Regions from separate parts of the Streptomyces sp. NBC_00212 genome, predicted to be linked through region 3. Evidence: riboswitches for the same ligand, from Rfam matches in the RefSeq annotation. Region 3 holds a riboswitch; each other region holds the start of a gene.
The links. Region 3 has a riboswitch for cobalamin ahead of OHA17_RS30350 (cobalamin biosynthesis protein). Riboswitches for the same ligand answer to the same signal wherever they lie in the genome.
Positions count from the first base shown of each region.

Region 1 (3,688 bases), 420 kb from region 3:
GGTGTGTGGGGGCGGCGGCCCGAGGCAGCGGCCGCGCTCGCGGAGCAGCACGGGGTCGCGGTGTACGAGGACGCCGACGCGCTGTTCGCGGACTGCGACGCCGTCGCCTTCGCGCTGCCGCCGGACGTCCAGGCGCCGCTGGCGATGCGGGCCGCCGGGGCGGGCTGCCACCTGCTCCTGGACAAGCCGGTCGCGACGAGCGTGGCGGGCGCCCGCGAGCTGGCCGACGCGGCCGAGCGAGCCCGGGTCGCCTCCGTCGTCTTCTTCACGCTGCGGTTCGCGAAGGAGACCGCCGCGTGGCTGGCCCAACAGGCCGCCGTGGACGGCTGGTTCAGCGGCCGCGCCCAGTGGTACGGGTCGCTGTTCACTCCGGGCGCCGAGCGCGGCCCGTACGCCGCCTCGCCCTGGCGGGGTGAGAAGGGCGCGCTCTGGGACGTCGGCCCGCACGCGCTCGCCGTGCTGACCCGGGTGCTCGGCGAGGTGACCGCGCTGACGGCCGCACCCGGCCCCGGCGACACCGCCCACCTGATCCTGCGTCACGCCTCGGGCGCCTCCAGCACCGCCGACCTGAGCTTCACGGCGCCCCCGGCGGCCGCGGGCGTCGAGGTCTCGGTGCTGGGTGAGGCGGGCCGGGCGGTCATGCCGGGGTGGGGCGGCGCGCTTGACGCGTTCGGCGCGGCGCTTGACGCGCTCCTCGAAGCGGCCCGCACTGGGGTGCCACACCCTTGCGACGTACGGTTCGGGGCGCGGGTGACCGAGCTCCTGGCGGACGCCGAGGCCCAGCTGGACCGGGGTTAGCCCGACCCGCGTTACCGCGACAGAGCGTCGCGCACGGCCTCGTCGGTCCGGGCCACCAGCGCCGTCCCGTCGTCCGCCGTGATGATCGGCCGCTGGATCAGCTTGGGGTGCTCGGCGAGCGCGGAAACCCAGCGCTCGCGGGAGTCCGCGTCACGCGGCCAGTCCTTGACGCCGAGCTCCTTCGCGGCGGCCTCCTGCGTGCGCGTGATGTCCCACGGTTCGAGGCCGAGCCGGTCGAGCACGGCCCGGATCTCGTCGGGCGAGGGCACGTCTTCGAGGTAGCGGCGCACCGTGTACTCGGCGCCCTCCGCGTCCAGCAGGTCCACCGCGCTGCGGCACTTCGAACAGGCCGGGTTGATCCAGATCTCCATGGCCGCCAGGCTACCCGCGATCCGCCCCCCAAAGCCCGGCTGGCCAGGGCCGATTGTCAGTGCCTCCCAGTAAAATTGAGTCAGTAAGTGAGGGTTCCCGACTGCCCAGGAGGATGCCCATGACCGCTGCCGTACTCACCTCGCACGCCCCGAAACAGTTGTCCCTCAAGCCTCTTCACAAGGTGCCGCTGCCCGCCGGGCGTCCGCGCGTGTGGTACGAGTCCCACAACCGGCGTCTGAAGGCCATGCGCCTGGCCATCGCCCTGCTCGACACGGGGGTGTACCGGCCGGAGCAGGCGCCCGACCGCAAGATACGCACCGTGGCCGCGCTCATCGGAGTGCGCCCGCCGTCGGAGACGACCTGCCGGATGGTGCGCGCGCTGATCTACGACGGGCGCTGAGCCCCGCACCACGGCCCGGGTCATGCCCCCGCGATGCCGGGAGACGTGACCCGGGTCCGCCCCGGGGCGTCCGGTGGGCCGAGCCCCCGTGCCCCGTGTGATCTTCGATACCCGCACGGGGGTGCGGTTGGGCAGGCAACTCCCCAGCGTCTAGGGTGACGGCGCCGTGGTGTTCGGGAATTCCGGTGCGAAACCGGAGCGGCCCTCGCCACTGTGATCGGGTTCCCCGGGTTCCGGGGAGCCGCCGTCCCCTCGCGACGCCACTGGCCAGGATCCACCTGCCCGGGAAGGCCGGGACCAAGGCACCCGCCCGTCAGCCAGGAGACCGGCCGCGGCATCTCACGAAGTGATCCACGAGGTGCTGGAGCGTGACCCGCATGACCCTGCCCGTTCGCACGTCCCCCGAGACGGGCGCCCCCGCCGCGCCGTCCTTCCACTGGCGGCGCGAGGACACCGTCCGCACCGCCGTCCTGCTCGCGGTGATAGCCGCCCTCCATGTCGTCGCCTTCGGCGTCCTGTTCCTGCTCGTGGCCCCCGAGCACTACGCGGTCGGCACCAAGACGTACGGCATAGGCCTCGGCATCACCGCGTACACCCTCGGCATGCGGCACGCCTTCGACGCCGACCACATCGCGGCCATCGACAACACCACCCGCAAGCTGATGGCCGACGGCAAGCGGCCGGTGTCCGTGGGCTTCTGGTTCGCGCTCGGCCACTCCAGCGTGGTCGTGGTCCTCACGGCGCTGGTGGCGGGCGGTGCCCAGCTCGCGGGCACGCTGATGAACGAGGACTCCACCACCCACCAGGTGATGGGCGTGGTAGGAACGACGGCCTCCGGTTCCTTCCTCTATCTCATTGCGGCGCTCAACCTGGTCGCCCTGTTCGGCATCCTGAAGGTGTTCCGGGCAATGCGCGCGGGTGCGTACGACGAGAAGGAGCTCGAAGCGCACCTGGACTCGCGGGGCTTCATGAACCGCATCCTGGGCCGCTTCACCAAGTCCATCTCGCGGCCCGGCCAGATGTTCCCGCTCGGCTTCCTCTTCGGCCTCGGCTTCGACACCGCGACCGAGGTCACCCTGATGGTGATGGCCGGCACGGGCGCCGCCGCCGGACTGCCCTGGTACGCGATCCTGTGCCTGCCGCTGCTGTTCGCCGCCGGGATGAGCCTGTTCGACACCCTCGACGGCACGTTCATGAACTTCGCCTATCAGTGGGCCTTCTCGAACCCGGTCCGCAAGGTCTACTACAACCTCACCATCACCGGCCTGTCGATCGCGGTGGCCTTCTTCATCGGCACCATCGAGCTGGTCGGCGTCCTGCACGAGAAGCTCGACCTCACCGACCCGGTCAGCGGCTGGATCGCCGGCCTCGACCTGGACAACGTCGGCTTCGTCATCGTCGGCCTGTTCGTGGTGGTGTGGGCGGCCGCGCTGGCGTACTGGCGGCTGGGCAAGGTCGAGCAGAAATGGGCGGCGGGCTCGGGCGCGTGAGGGGCTGCCCTTGTGCGCACCCCCGTGCGGCCCCCGCCCGAGAGGGCCCGTTCACGCACCCTCCCGCGGCCCCGGCACTCCTGCCCGGTCGTTCTGCAGCGTCCACAACTCCCTGAACAGGCCTTCTGCGGCGACGAGTTGGTCGAAGGTGCCCTCCTGGATGACCCGGCCCCGGTCGAGGACGACGATGCGGTCCGCGACCGCGACGTTCGCGAGGCGGTGGGTCACCAGGACCACCGCCCGGTCGCGGGCGACCGTCCGCAGGCCGGTGAAGATGCGGTGCTCGGCGCGCTCGTCGAGCGCGCTCGTCGGCTCGTCCATCACCAGCAGTCCGGCCGGACGGTGGAAGGCCCGCGCGATCGCGATCCGCTGCCACTGCCCGCCGGACAGCTCCACACCCCCGAACCACTCCCGCGCGAGCAGCGTGTCGAGCCCGCTGCGCAGCCCGTCGACGACCTCCGCCGCGCCGGAGTGGGCGGCCGCGCGGCGTACCGACGCGTCGCCCCCGTGCGGCTGCCCCAGCGTGATGTTGTCGCGCGCGGACATCGGCCAGTGCGCGAAGTCCTGCGGCACGACCGCGGTCTGCCGCCACAGGGCCGGCGGATCGCACCGCTCCACCGCGACCCCG
Region 1 is NZ_CP108115.1:6,242,523-6,246,210, forward strand. Features, by position in the region: gene OHA17_RS28455 (Gfo/Idh/MocA family protein) at 1-798, shown strand, start outside; gene OHA17_RS28460 (arsenate reductase family protein) at 810-1,169, opposite strand; gene OHA17_RS28465 (hypothetical protein) at 1,289-1,570, shown strand; cobalamin riboswitch at 1,721-1,919, shown strand; gene OHA17_RS28470 (HoxN/HupN/NixA family nickel/cobalt transporter) at 1,948-3,060, shown strand; gene OHA17_RS28475 (ABC transporter ATP-binding protein) at 3,112-3,688, opposite strand, start outside.
Region 1: it holds a riboswitch for cobalamin, as region 3 does, so the genes downstream of both, OHA17_RS28470 (HoxN/HupN/NixA family nickel/cobalt transporter) here and OHA17_RS30350 (cobalamin biosynthesis protein) in region 3, are expected to answer to the same signal.

Region 2 (3,688 bases), 6.2 Mb from region 3:
TGGTCCCAGGTGATGGCGTGCGGGGCGAGCTGATCCTGGGCGAAGTCGAGGGTGACCTCGGCCAGGGCGAGCTGGTCCTTGGTGAGCAGGGTCGTGGTCACGCGGTCACCCCATCGTCGGGATGGTGAAGCTCGCGCCTTCCTTGACCCCGGAGGGCCAGCGCGAGGTGACGGTCTTGGTGCGGGTGTAGAAGCGGACGGCGTCCGGGCCGTGCTGGTTCAGGTCGCCGAAGCCGGAGCGCTTCCAGCCGCCGAAGGTGTGGTAAGCCACCGGGACCGGGATGGGCACGTTGACGCCGACCATGCCGGTGTTGACCCGGCGGGTGAAGTCGCGGGCGGTGTCGCCGTCGCGGGTGAAGAGGGCGACGCCGTTGCCGTACGGGTGCTCACTGGGCAGCCGCAGGGCCTCCTCGTAGTCGGCGGCGCGGACCACGCACAGCACCGGGCCGAAGATCTCCTCGCGGTAGATCCGCATGTTCGGCGAGACCCGGTCGAAGAGCGAGGCTCCGGCGAAGAAGCCGGACTCGCTCCCGGGCAGGGTGAACCCGCGTCCGTCCACGACGAGTTGGGCGCCTTCGGTGACGCCGATGTCGACATAGCGGTTGACCCGGTCAAGGGCGTCGCGGCTCACCAGCGGGCCGAAGTCGGCGTCCGGGTCGTCGGAGCGGCCGATGCGCAGGGTGGCGATGCAGTCCTTGAGCCGCTCGACCAGGGCGTCGGCGGTCTCCTCGCCGACCGGTACGGCGACCGAGATCGCCATGCAGCGCTCCCCCGCCGAGCCGTAGCCCGCGCCGATGAGCGCGTCCACGGCCTGGTCGAGGTCGGCGTCCGGCATCACGATCATGTGGTTCTTGGCGCCGCCGAAGCACTGGGCGCGCTTGCCGTGGGCGGCGGCGGTCGCGTAGATGTGCGCGGCGATCGGGGTGGACCCGACGAAGCCGAGGGCTTGGACCCGCGGGTCTTCGAGGAGGGTGTCGACGGCTTCCTTGCCGCCGTTGACGACGTTCAGGACGCCCGGCGGCAGACCGGCCTCAAGGAAGAGCTCGGCCAGGCGCAGCGGTACGGACGGGTCGCGCTCGGACGGCTTGAGGATGAAGGCGTTGCCGCAGGCCAGGGCGGGTGCGGCCTTCCACAGCGGGATCATCGCCGGGAAGTTGAACGGGGTGATGCCGGCGACGACGCCGAGCGGGCTGCGCAGCGAGTGCACGTCGATGCCGGTGCCCGCGTTGTCGGTGAACTCTCCCTTGAGCAGATGCGGGATCCCGGCCGCGAACTCGACGACTTCCAGGCCGCGTTGGATGTCGCCGTGCGCGTCGGCGACGGTCTTTCCGTGCTCGGACGAGAGCAGCCGGGCCAGTGACTCCCGTTCACCTTCGACGAGTTGGAGGAATCGCAGCATGACGCGGGCGCGTCGCTGCGGGTTCCACTGGCCCCATGCGACCTGCGCCTCCGCGGCGTCGGCGATCGCCGCCTCGGTGTCGGCGCGTCCCGCGAGGGGGACCCTGGCCTGCACCGCGCCGGTGTTGGGGTCGTACACGTCGGCGTAGCCGCCGGAGGTTCCGGAGGTGTGCTTTCCGCCGATGAAGTGGGTGAGTTCACGGACCATGGAAACCTGCTCTCGTCAGGTGGGCTCCGAGGAGGCGCGGCTTGGCGGCGGCGCGGCACCGATCGGGGTGCGCACCGCTGGACAAGGCGCGGGACAGCGAAGGACGAATGCCTTCGGCGAGTTACGAACGCGCGGCCACAGCCGCGCACTTCGGGTACTCCGCCGGATCACCAGGGCCGTGGTCACGTACCGGTGCCATGCGTGTCTTCTCCATCCTCGTGGACAACACGGAACACCCCACGGCCGGTATCCTGACTCCCGGATCAGCGCGCGTCGCCCGCCTTCCCGACGTGCTGGCACGTCAGTGGCGTACTGCTCGGCGACACACTCCCCGGTCACAGTGGCGGGACCGCGCCGGATTCACACCGGCTTCCCTGCACCGCGGGCTTACCCACGAACATATAGTTGGACGTCCTAGTAAGTCCACCCCGTCCCTCACTCATTGCGCAGTGGACACGGTCCGCCGGCCGGGTCCGGTGTAGGAGCCCAGCGGGCGGATGAGTGCGTTGTGGGCCGGTTGCTCGGTGATGCGGGCGGCTCATCCGGTGATGCGGCTCATCACGAAGATCGGGGTGAACGTCGGGATGCCGGAACCCATGAGGTGGTACGCGAGTCCGGCCGGGTAATCGATGTTGGGGCGGATGCCCTTGCGGCAGAAACGCGACCTCCTCGAACGAGCACCGGGCGGCGAGGTCCTGGACCGGGTAGCTGCGGTACGTAAGGGAGTTGGTCACGAGCCCCGCCTGCTGTTCCTGTCGCCGTGGCTGACGGAGGGTCAGCGAGCCTTCCAACTCGCCGCACAAATCGCCCTGTTGGAGCATGGGCCGCTCCTGGACCGCCTTGTCGACGCGGCTGGACTGACACCTGCCCGCTGTGGATGGCGTACGCGGCGTTCTCCTCCCCGGCCGCATCCTCACCCAGGTCGCCGAAATGCCCGACGGGAAGCGCTACTTCCGGGTCGCGCGGACCGTCACCCGGAGCGGGGCCGGGCATCGTCGCCGCGCGCCGAGTTCGCCATCGCCCTGGGCTGCGAACTGCGCCACGCGCACCGCTTGGTCTACGAGCGGAGGGCGTCGCCCTGGACTACCCCCGGGCGGCGACCCCGATCGGGCTCGGCTGCCTCATCTGCGGACGCCGCGACTGCGCCCAGCGGGCCCGGCCCCCGGCCGGCGGGCGGCTGGCCGTCGAACCTGACCGGCGTACGTACGTGCCGTATCCGGTGGAGACTTCGGGCTACTCCTGACGGGCCATCAGCCGATGGCGGACTGCTCCCCGGCCACCGGGTAGGGGACGAAAGTGCTGCTGTTCTCGTCGACGGCCAACCGGCGGTCCAACGGCGGTACGGCCCGCTGAGGGCAGTCCGTGCGTTCGCAGAGGCGGCAGCCCATGCCGATGGGGACGGCGGCGGAGGTGTTGTCGAGGTCGAGGCCGTCGGAGTAGACCAGCCGTGCGGCGTGCCGGATCTCGCAGCCGAGGCCGATGGCGAAGGTCTTGCCCGGCTCGCCCCAGCCGCCCCGGTGCCGGGAGATCGCGCGGGCGGTCCACAGATAGCGCTGGCCGTCCGGCATGGCGGCGACCTGGACGTGGATGCGGCCGGGCGCGGCGAACGCCTCGTACACGTTCCACAGCGGGCAGGTGCCGCCGGCCCGCGAGAAGTGGAAGGCGGTGGCGGACTGACGCTTGGACATGTTGCCCGCCCGGTCGACGCGCACGAACGAGAAGGGCACCCCGCGCAGCCGGGTGCGCTGGAGCGTGCTGAGGCGGTGGCAGATCGTCTCGTAGCCGAGTCCGAAGTGGTCGGTCAGCCGCTCGATGTCGTAGCGGGACTCCTCGGCGGCCGCGTGGAAGCGGCGGTAGGGCAGGATCAGCGCGGCGGCGAAGTAGTTGGCGATGCCGATCCGGGCCAGCGGCCAGGCCGCGGAATCCTGGTCGAAGTCCTCCGAAGCGAGGGCGGACATCCCCTCCGCGTGTTCGAGGAGCGCGAGCTGGGTGGCCATCCGGAACGCCTGCTGGCCCGGGCGCAGCCGGCTGGACAGGTGCAGGACCCGGGCGCCGGGATCGTAGTGGTGCAGGAGCCGGTCGG
Region 2 is NZ_CP108115.1:482,399-486,086, forward strand. Features, by position in the region: gene OHA17_RS02600 (acyl-CoA dehydrogenase family protein) at 1-101, opposite strand, end outside; gene OHA17_RS02605 (CoA-acylating methylmalonate-semialdehyde dehydrogenase) at 106-1,605, opposite strand; cobalamin riboswitch at 1,829-2,015, opposite strand; partial or broken gene OHA17_RS02610 (citrate/2-methylcitrate synthase) at 2,045-2,260, opposite strand; partial or broken gene OHA17_RS02615 (short-chain fatty acyl-CoA regulator family protein) at 2,337-2,848, shown strand; gene OHA17_RS02620 (short-chain fatty acyl-CoA regulator family protein) at 2,856-3,688, opposite strand, start outside.
Region 2: it holds a riboswitch for cobalamin, as region 3 does, so the genes downstream of both, OHA17_RS02605 (CoA-acylating methylmalonate-semialdehyde dehydrogenase) here and OHA17_RS30350 (cobalamin biosynthesis protein) in region 3, are expected to answer to the same signal.

Region 3 (3,688 bases):
TGCTGCTCGCGATTGTGATCGTGACAGCTCTCGTGTTCGATTTCACGAACGGTTTCCATGACACCGCCAACGCGATGGCCACCACCATCTCGACCGGCGCCCTGAAGCCCAAGACGGCGGTCGCCATGTCCGCCGTGCTCAACCTGGTCGGCGCGTTCCTGTCAGTGGAGGTCGCCAAGACGATCTCCGGCGGGATCATCGACGAAAAAGGCATCAGAACCGAGGTCATCTTCGCGGCCCTGGTCGGTGCCATCCTCTGGAACCTGCTGACCTGGCTGCTCGGTCTGCCCTCCAGTTCCTCGCACGCCCTGTTCGGCGGCCTCATCGGCGCCGCGGTCATGTCGGCGGGCTGGTCCTCGGTCAACGGCTCGACCGTGGTCACCAAGGTGCTGCTCCCGGCCGTCGCCGCGCCGATCGTCGCGGGCATCGCCGCGATGCTGGCCACCAGGCTGACGTACCGGCTCAACCGGAACACCGACGAGAAGGCGACCGCCAAGGGCTACCGCGCGGGCCAGATCGCCTCGGCCGGCCTCGTCTCGCTCGCCCACGGCACCAACGACGCCCAGAAGACGATGGGCATCATCACCCTCGCCCTGGTCACCGGCGGTGTGCTGCACCCGGGCGCGAACCCCCCGCTGTGGGTCATCGTCTCGGCCGGTCTGGCCATCGCGATGGGCACCTACCTCGGCGGCTGGCGCATCATCCGCACCATGGGCAAGGGCCTGACCGAGCTCCGCCCGCCGCAGGGCTTCGCCGCCCAGACCGGCGCCGCCACCGTCATCCTGGCCTCCTCGCACATCGGCTTCTCGCTCTCCACCACCCAGGTCTGCTCGGGCTCCGTGATGGGCGCGGGCGTCGGCCGCAAGGGCGGTGTGGTCCGCTGGTCCACCGCGTCCCGGATGGCCGTCGCCTGGGTTCTGACGCTGCCGGCCGCCGGACTCGTCGGCGCGGGCGCGGAGTTCCTCACCAAGCAGGGCACCTGGGGCATCGTCGCCGTCGCGATCCTCCTGATCGCCGGTTCGGGCACCATCTGGAAGCTGTCGCGCCGCCAGCCGGTCGACCACCACAACGTCACCGCCGACGAGATCGGCGAGGCCCCCGCGGCCGAGCCCGCCGGTGTCGTCACCACCGCGATCGCCGCGGTCACCCCGCCGCCGACCGCCGCGGCCGCCGCGGCCATCGACCTCAAGGCCACGATCCAGGCCCCGGCCCCGGTGACGCCTGCCGACCCGCCCACCCCGGCGACGGTCTGACCCCGGTTCTCCGGCACAGCTAAGGAATCCTCATGCACATCGACTGGGCAGCTCTCGGCTCCGTCTTCGGCGTCAGCCTCGCGGTGACCGTCGGCCTGGTGGGCCTGTTCACCCTCGGCATCGTCGGCCTCACCAAGCGGGAGGCCGCGGCATCCGGCACCGGCAACGTGGCGCTGGCCCGCACCGGTGCGTACGCCTGCTTCGCGGCCTGCGCGGCGGCCGTCGCGTACGGGATCTATCTGATCGTCGCCTGACCCACAGGCATCACCCGAACCGCCCTCCGGCCCGTGCCGGAGGGCGGTTCTGTGTGGCACCGCGCACTCTCCCCCGCCGCAGGTCAACAGCAAGTTGACGGGTGTTCTCGCAGCGTGGTGGACTGCACCGGCCAGCTACGGCGGCAGCAGAGGAAGCCGGTGCGAATCCGGCGCGGTCCCGCCACTGTCACCGGGGAATGATCCCCGCGAGCCAGGAACTCTCACCGCCGGTCACGTCGTACCAGGGCGCGGACACCCTGAGTGAGGACATACCGCCATGCGCGCCTGCCCGTCGAGACTCTCCGGCCCTACCCGCGACGCCCTGGCGGGCTGAGCGCATGCGGGCCGATCGCACCTTCGCCTACGGCGCCACGGCCGGGCTCCTCGGCGACCTCCTGCTCGGCGATCCACGCCGCGGGCATCCGGTCGCCGCGTTCGGCCGCGCGGCCGGCGCCGTCGAACGCGCCCTGTGGCGTGACCACCGCGGCTGGGGCGCGCTGCACACCCTGGTGTGCGCGGGCGGCGCCGCGGGCGCGGCAGCGCTCCTTTCCCGTGCCGTACGAGGCCGTCCCGCCGCGTCCCTCGCGCTGACCGCCGCCGCCACCTGGACCGTGGTGGGCGGCACCTCGCTCGGCCGCGAGGCACGGGCCATCGGCGGGGCGCTGGCCGCGGGCGACGTGGAGGTGGCCCGGGAGCGCCTGCCGCACCTGTGCGGGCGCGACCCGCAGTCCCTGGACGCGGACGGCATCGCGCGGGCCGTCGTCGAGTCGGTCGCCGAGAACACCTCGGACGCGGTCGTCGGCGCCCTGGTGTGGGGCGCGCTCGCGGGCGTGCCCGGCCTCGTGGGCTTCCGAGCGGTCAACACGCTGGACGCGATGGTCGGGCACAAGTCGGCCAAGTACCGCAGGTACGGCTGGGCCTCGGCGCGCCTGGACGACGTGGCGGGCTGGCCGGGCGCCCGCCTCACCGCCGTCCTCGCGGCGCTCGCGGGCCCGGACACCAAGGGCGCGGTACGGGCCTGGCGCGCGGATGCGGCGGGGCACCCGAGCCCCAACGCGGGCCCGGTCGAGGCCGCGTTCGCGGGGGCGCTCGGCGTACGGCTCGGCGGCACTCTCTCCTACGCCGGACGCGTCGAGCACCGGCCGGTCCTGAACGGCTCGGGGCGGGCCGTCGGCGTCGCGGACATCGAACGGGCGGTACGGCTCTCGCGCAGGGTGGGCTGGCTGACGCTGGCCGCCTCCGTCGCGACGAGGGCCGCTGTGAGGAAGGGACGTACATGGGTGGCGGGCTGCTGATCGCGGGCACGACCTCGGACGCCGGCAAGAGCGTCGTCACGGCCGGGATCTGCCGCTGGCTGGTGCGCCAGGGCGTCAAGGTCGCGCCCTTCAAGGGGCAGAACATGTCGCTGAACTCGTTCGTGACGCGCGAGGGCGCGGAGATCGGCCGGGCGCAGGCGATGCAGGCGCAGGCGGCGCGCGTGGAGCCGAGCGCGCTCATGAACCCGGTGCTGCTCAAGCCGGGCAGCGACCGCTCCAGCCAGGTCGTGCTCATGGGCAAGCCGGTGGGCGAGATGAGCGCGCGCGGGTTCTTCGGCGGGTCCGGGGGCCCGTCCTCGGGGAAGACGCTGCACGGGGGGCACCGGCAGGCGCTGCTCGGCACCGTCCTGGAGTGCCTGGAGGAGCTTCGGGGCACGTATGACGCCGTGATCTGCGAGGGGGCGGGCAGCCCGGCCGAGATCAATCTGCGGCGTACCGACATCGTCAACATGGGCATCGCGCGGGCCGCGCGGCTGCCCGTCGTCGTGGTCGGCGACATCGACCGGGGCGGCGTCTTCGCCTCGTTCTTCGGGACGACGGCGCTGCTCGCCCCCGAGGACCAGGCGCTGGTCGCCGGCTACGTCGTCAACAAGTTCCGGGGCGACGTGACGCTCCTGGAGCCGGGCATCGAGATGCTGCGCGGCCTCACCGGACGGCACACCTACGGGATCCTGCCGTACGCCCACGGCCTCGGCATCGACGAGGAGGACGGGCTCCGGGTCTCCCTGCGCGGCGCCGTGCGGGAGTCCGTGGTGACGCCGCCGGTCGGCGAGGACGTGCTGCGGGTCGCCGTCTGCGCCGTTCCGCTGATGTCCAACTTCACCGACGTGGACGCGCTCGCGGCCGAGCCCGGCGTGGTCGTGCG
Region 3 is NZ_CP108115.1:6,664,874-6,668,561, reverse strand. Features, by position in the region: gene OHA17_RS30360 (anion permease) at 1-1,253, shown strand, start outside; gene OHA17_RS30355 (hypothetical protein) at 1,286-1,507, shown strand; cobalamin riboswitch at 1,608-1,749, shown strand; gene OHA17_RS30350 (cobalamin biosynthesis protein) at 1,846-2,802, shown strand; gene OHA17_RS30345 (cobyric acid synthase) at 2,784-3,688, shown strand, end outside.

Region 4 (3,688 bases), 6.0 Mb from region 3:
GATCGCGGGTGATGGCCGAACCGGCGCGGGAGGCCAAGTCGGCCCGGTTCGCGGCCAGTTCGGCCGTGATCGCGCCGGTGCCGCCGGACAGGCCGCGGGCCAGTGTCACGACCTCGGCCGTCTTCTGGCGGGCGAAGGCGAGCCAGCGCGCGATCTGCGGCTCGATGCCGCGTTCGGCGGCCGCGTCCAGCGGGACGTGCAGCAGCGAGCAGGAGGCGGCCACGTCCACACGATCGGCGAGACCGAGCAGCGTGGCCAGCGTGGTGAGCGACTTCTCCAGGTCGTTGATCCACACGTTGCGCCCGTCCACGACCCCGGCGACGAGCCGCTTGCCGGGCAGGCCGCCGACCGCGGCGAGCTCGTCGAGGTTGGCGGCCGCGGGACCGGTGAAGTCCAGGGCGAGCCCGTCGACCGGCGCCTTGGCGAGGACCGGCAGGGCCTCGCCGAGCCGGTCGAAGTAGGAGGCGACCAGGAGCTTCGGGCGGTCGGTGAGTGAGCCGAGCTCGCGGTAGGCGCGGGCGACGGCGTTCAGTTCGGCGGGAGTGCGGTCCTGGACGAGCGCGGGCTCGTCCAGCTGCACCCACTGGGCTCCGGCCGCCCGCAGATCGGCCAGCACCCGCGCGTACACCGGGAGCAGTCGGTCGAGCAGGGTCAGCGGTTCGAAGTCGGCGGCCACGCCGGGCGCGGGCTTGGCGAGCAGCAGGTAGGTCACCGGTCCCACGAGCACGGGACGCGCGGCGAGCCCGAGCGCGAGGGCCTCAGTCAGCTCACCGACCTGCTTGGAGGAGTCGGCGCCGAAGACGGTGTCCGGCCCCAACTCCGGTACCAAATAATGGTAGTTGGTGTCGAACCACTTGGTCATTTCCAGCGGCGCCACGTCCTGGGTGCCGCGCGCCATGGCGAAGTAGCCGTCCAGGGCGTCGGCCGCGACGGCCTCGCGGTGGCGGTCGGGGACGGCCCCCACCATGACGCTGGTGTCCAGGACGTGGTCGTAGTACGAGAAGTCACCGGTCGGCACCTCGTGGACGCCCGCCTCGGCGAGCTGCCGCCAGGTGGCCGCCCGCAGTTCGGCGGCGGTGCGCCGGAGTTCGGGCGCGCCGACACGGCCCTTCCAGTAGCCCTCGATCGCCTTCTTGAGTTCCCGGTTGGGGCCTTGGCGGGGGTAGCCGTACACGGTGGCGTGTGCTGCCGCGGTTGCGGGCTTGGTCGTCACGAGACTCTCCTTCGCGAGCTCTTCGGTGGAGCGGACCCCGGAACGGGACGAAGGCGCGAAGGGACGACGGACCGGGGCCGCGGTGTGTGCCGCTGCCGCTGGTGCGTACGCCGACCCGCCCACGAGGTCACCGGGATCTCCGTGCGCGAACGGTCGCACACGGGCAGTGGCAGGTCTTCGGACTCGCGGGCACGCCTCGTGCTCTTTGAGGCATCTACTGGCCGTCGCTTCCCAGGCCCGGCCGGGCCCAGTGCGTATGACGGCGGTCGTTCCCGCTCACCGCTGCGGGGCAGTCCCGGATTCCCACCGGGTTCCCTCTTACGACGCATCCCGCCTGGCGGACGGGGCGAACCAGCTGCGTTCGCACCCTATGCGCTCGACCGGCGACCCGGAAACCACGTTTCCGTATACCGGACGGTGAGCTGCGGCACGCGGCGCCCCACCACGGCAACGGGGAGGGCTTCAATTGCCGCGGGAGAGCACCCGGCGGGCCAGCGTCAGTGCCGAGTCCCGCCCGTGGCTGAGGTCGTCCTCGGTGAAGACGGGGGTGCGCAACCGGGGCGGGATGCCCGGGCCGTCGAAGGAGCGGCCGTCCTGATCGAGGTACTTCTCGTTGGGCAGGATGACCGCCCAGTCCTTCGACAGGGGGCGGAACATGACGTCCGAGAAGACGCCCTGGGTGTTCTCGCCGATCCGCGTCACCTCGGGGTCACGGCCCATCAGTGCCTGCGTGAACGTCTCCGCCGCGCTGACGGAACTGCCGCTCGTGAGCAGGGCGACCGGCCCGGTCCAGCGCGGGGCCGTGGCGGGGTGCACCACGATCGGCTGGGGGCGGGTGAAGCGGACCGGGTCGTCGGGGTCGTTGCGGGCCACCTTGCGGTACGCCGTGTACGCGCGGTCGGTGAGCCGCGAGGCGATCCGCAGGCCGAGCGCGTCGGAGCCGCCTCCGTTGAGCCGAACGTCGATCACGAGGCCGCCCAGTGGATCGGATCCTGCGGCGGCACCGGGCGTGAGCAACGCGTCCAGAGCGCGGTCGAGTTCGGCGACTTGTCGCTGGAAGTCGTCCCCGTCGACGTACCCGTCGAAGGAATCGATCCTCAAGTAGCCAATGTGGTGCGGCAGTTGACCCACCACGAGCTTGCCCTGGGCGAACGTCCGTGCCGGGGCGACGAGTTGGTGGGTGACGGCGTCTGCCGCGCGCGCTCGCAGGTTCGGCGTCGGCACCCTGGTGCCGGGCCGCAGACCGAAGTAGACGGTCCTGCCCCCGTGGACGAGGCCCGTGTGGGCGTCGTTCAGCGGGCGGATCATGTCGGTGAGGATCTGCTGGAGGCGCGCGTCGGTGGTGGTCGGTGTGACGAGCGGGCGGTATCGGTCCCTGGCTGCCCGCCAGTCGATGCCCTTGGCGGCGAAGAAGGGGTAGTTCTCCGCGAAGGTGGCCCAGAACCGGTCGAACACGGCGAGCGGCCCCTCCTCGGCGGGCTTCCCGCACGGTTGCGGCAGCGCGGGCAGCCGTTCCAGATGACGTACGCCGGCCGCGTCGTCCGGCGCGAGGACCGCGTGCCCCCGCCCCTCCGGCGTGAGGGTCATCGAACCGACCGAGCCCTCGCCGAAGCGGGTCGCTCCGCCCGGGCCCGGACTGCCGACCTGCTCGGCCGTGACGGCACCCGGCAGGCAGCTGACGCGGGTGGTGTCGTACGTCGTGAGCTTCCCGCTCGCGATCGTCACCACAGTGCCGTAGCCGTCCATGCGCCACACCCCGTCGAGGGCCCCCGGCCCGGCGGCGGGCGCCGCCCCGGCCGCGCCGACGGTCAATGCCAGAGCCATCCCGATCGCCGCCGCTCGGGCGACCGTCCGTACGCGCACCATGTGAGCCCTTCCCCGTCGCTCGCCGACCGCACTCGACGATAGCGCCGGGCCCTTGGCCCGACATCCACCACACGGGCCGACCAGGCCCTACCTGAGCAGGAGCGACGGGCGGTGGAGCGGGACCTGCGGAGGATCGACCCCCTAGGCTTCCGTCTGGCATCGGCCCCGACCTCAGGAGCGCACATCGTGTTCGACCCCGCACCGGACTACCCCTACCCCGACGGCCACCGGCCCGACGAGGCGCCTGCCCCGCACGCCCTGCTCGCGCCCGTGACCGGCCTGCTGGGCACCTGGTTCGGCCGGGGCGAGGGCGGATATCCGACGATCACCGGGGACTTCGCGTACGCGCAGGAGGTCACCTTCAGCCACGACGGCCGGCCCTTCCTGCGGTACGAGGCCCGGGCCTGGCTGCTCGACGAGGACGGCGCGCCCCTGCGTCCCTCGGCGCGCGAGAGCGGCTGGTGGCGGCTCCAGGCCGACGGGCGGGTGGAGGCCCTGATCACCCAGCCCACCGGCATCGCGGAGATCGCGGTCGGCGCCGCTGACGGCAAGACGGTCGACCTCTCCACCAACGACGTGGCCCTCACGCCCACCGCGAAGGAGGTCAAT
Region 4 is NZ_CP108115.1:666,048-669,735, reverse strand. Features, by position in the region: gene metE (5-methyltetrahydropteroyltriglutamate--homocysteine S-methyltransferase) at 1-1,213, opposite strand, end outside; cobalamin riboswitch at 1,364-1,584, opposite strand; gene OHA17_RS03505 (S41 family peptidase) at 1,676-3,079, opposite strand; gene OHA17_RS03500 (FABP family protein) at 3,266-3,688, shown strand, end outside.
Region 4: it holds a riboswitch for cobalamin, as region 3 does, so the genes downstream of both, metE (5-methyltetrahydropteroyltriglutamate--homocysteine S-methyltransferase) here and OHA17_RS30350 (cobalamin biosynthesis protein) in region 3, are expected to answer to the same signal.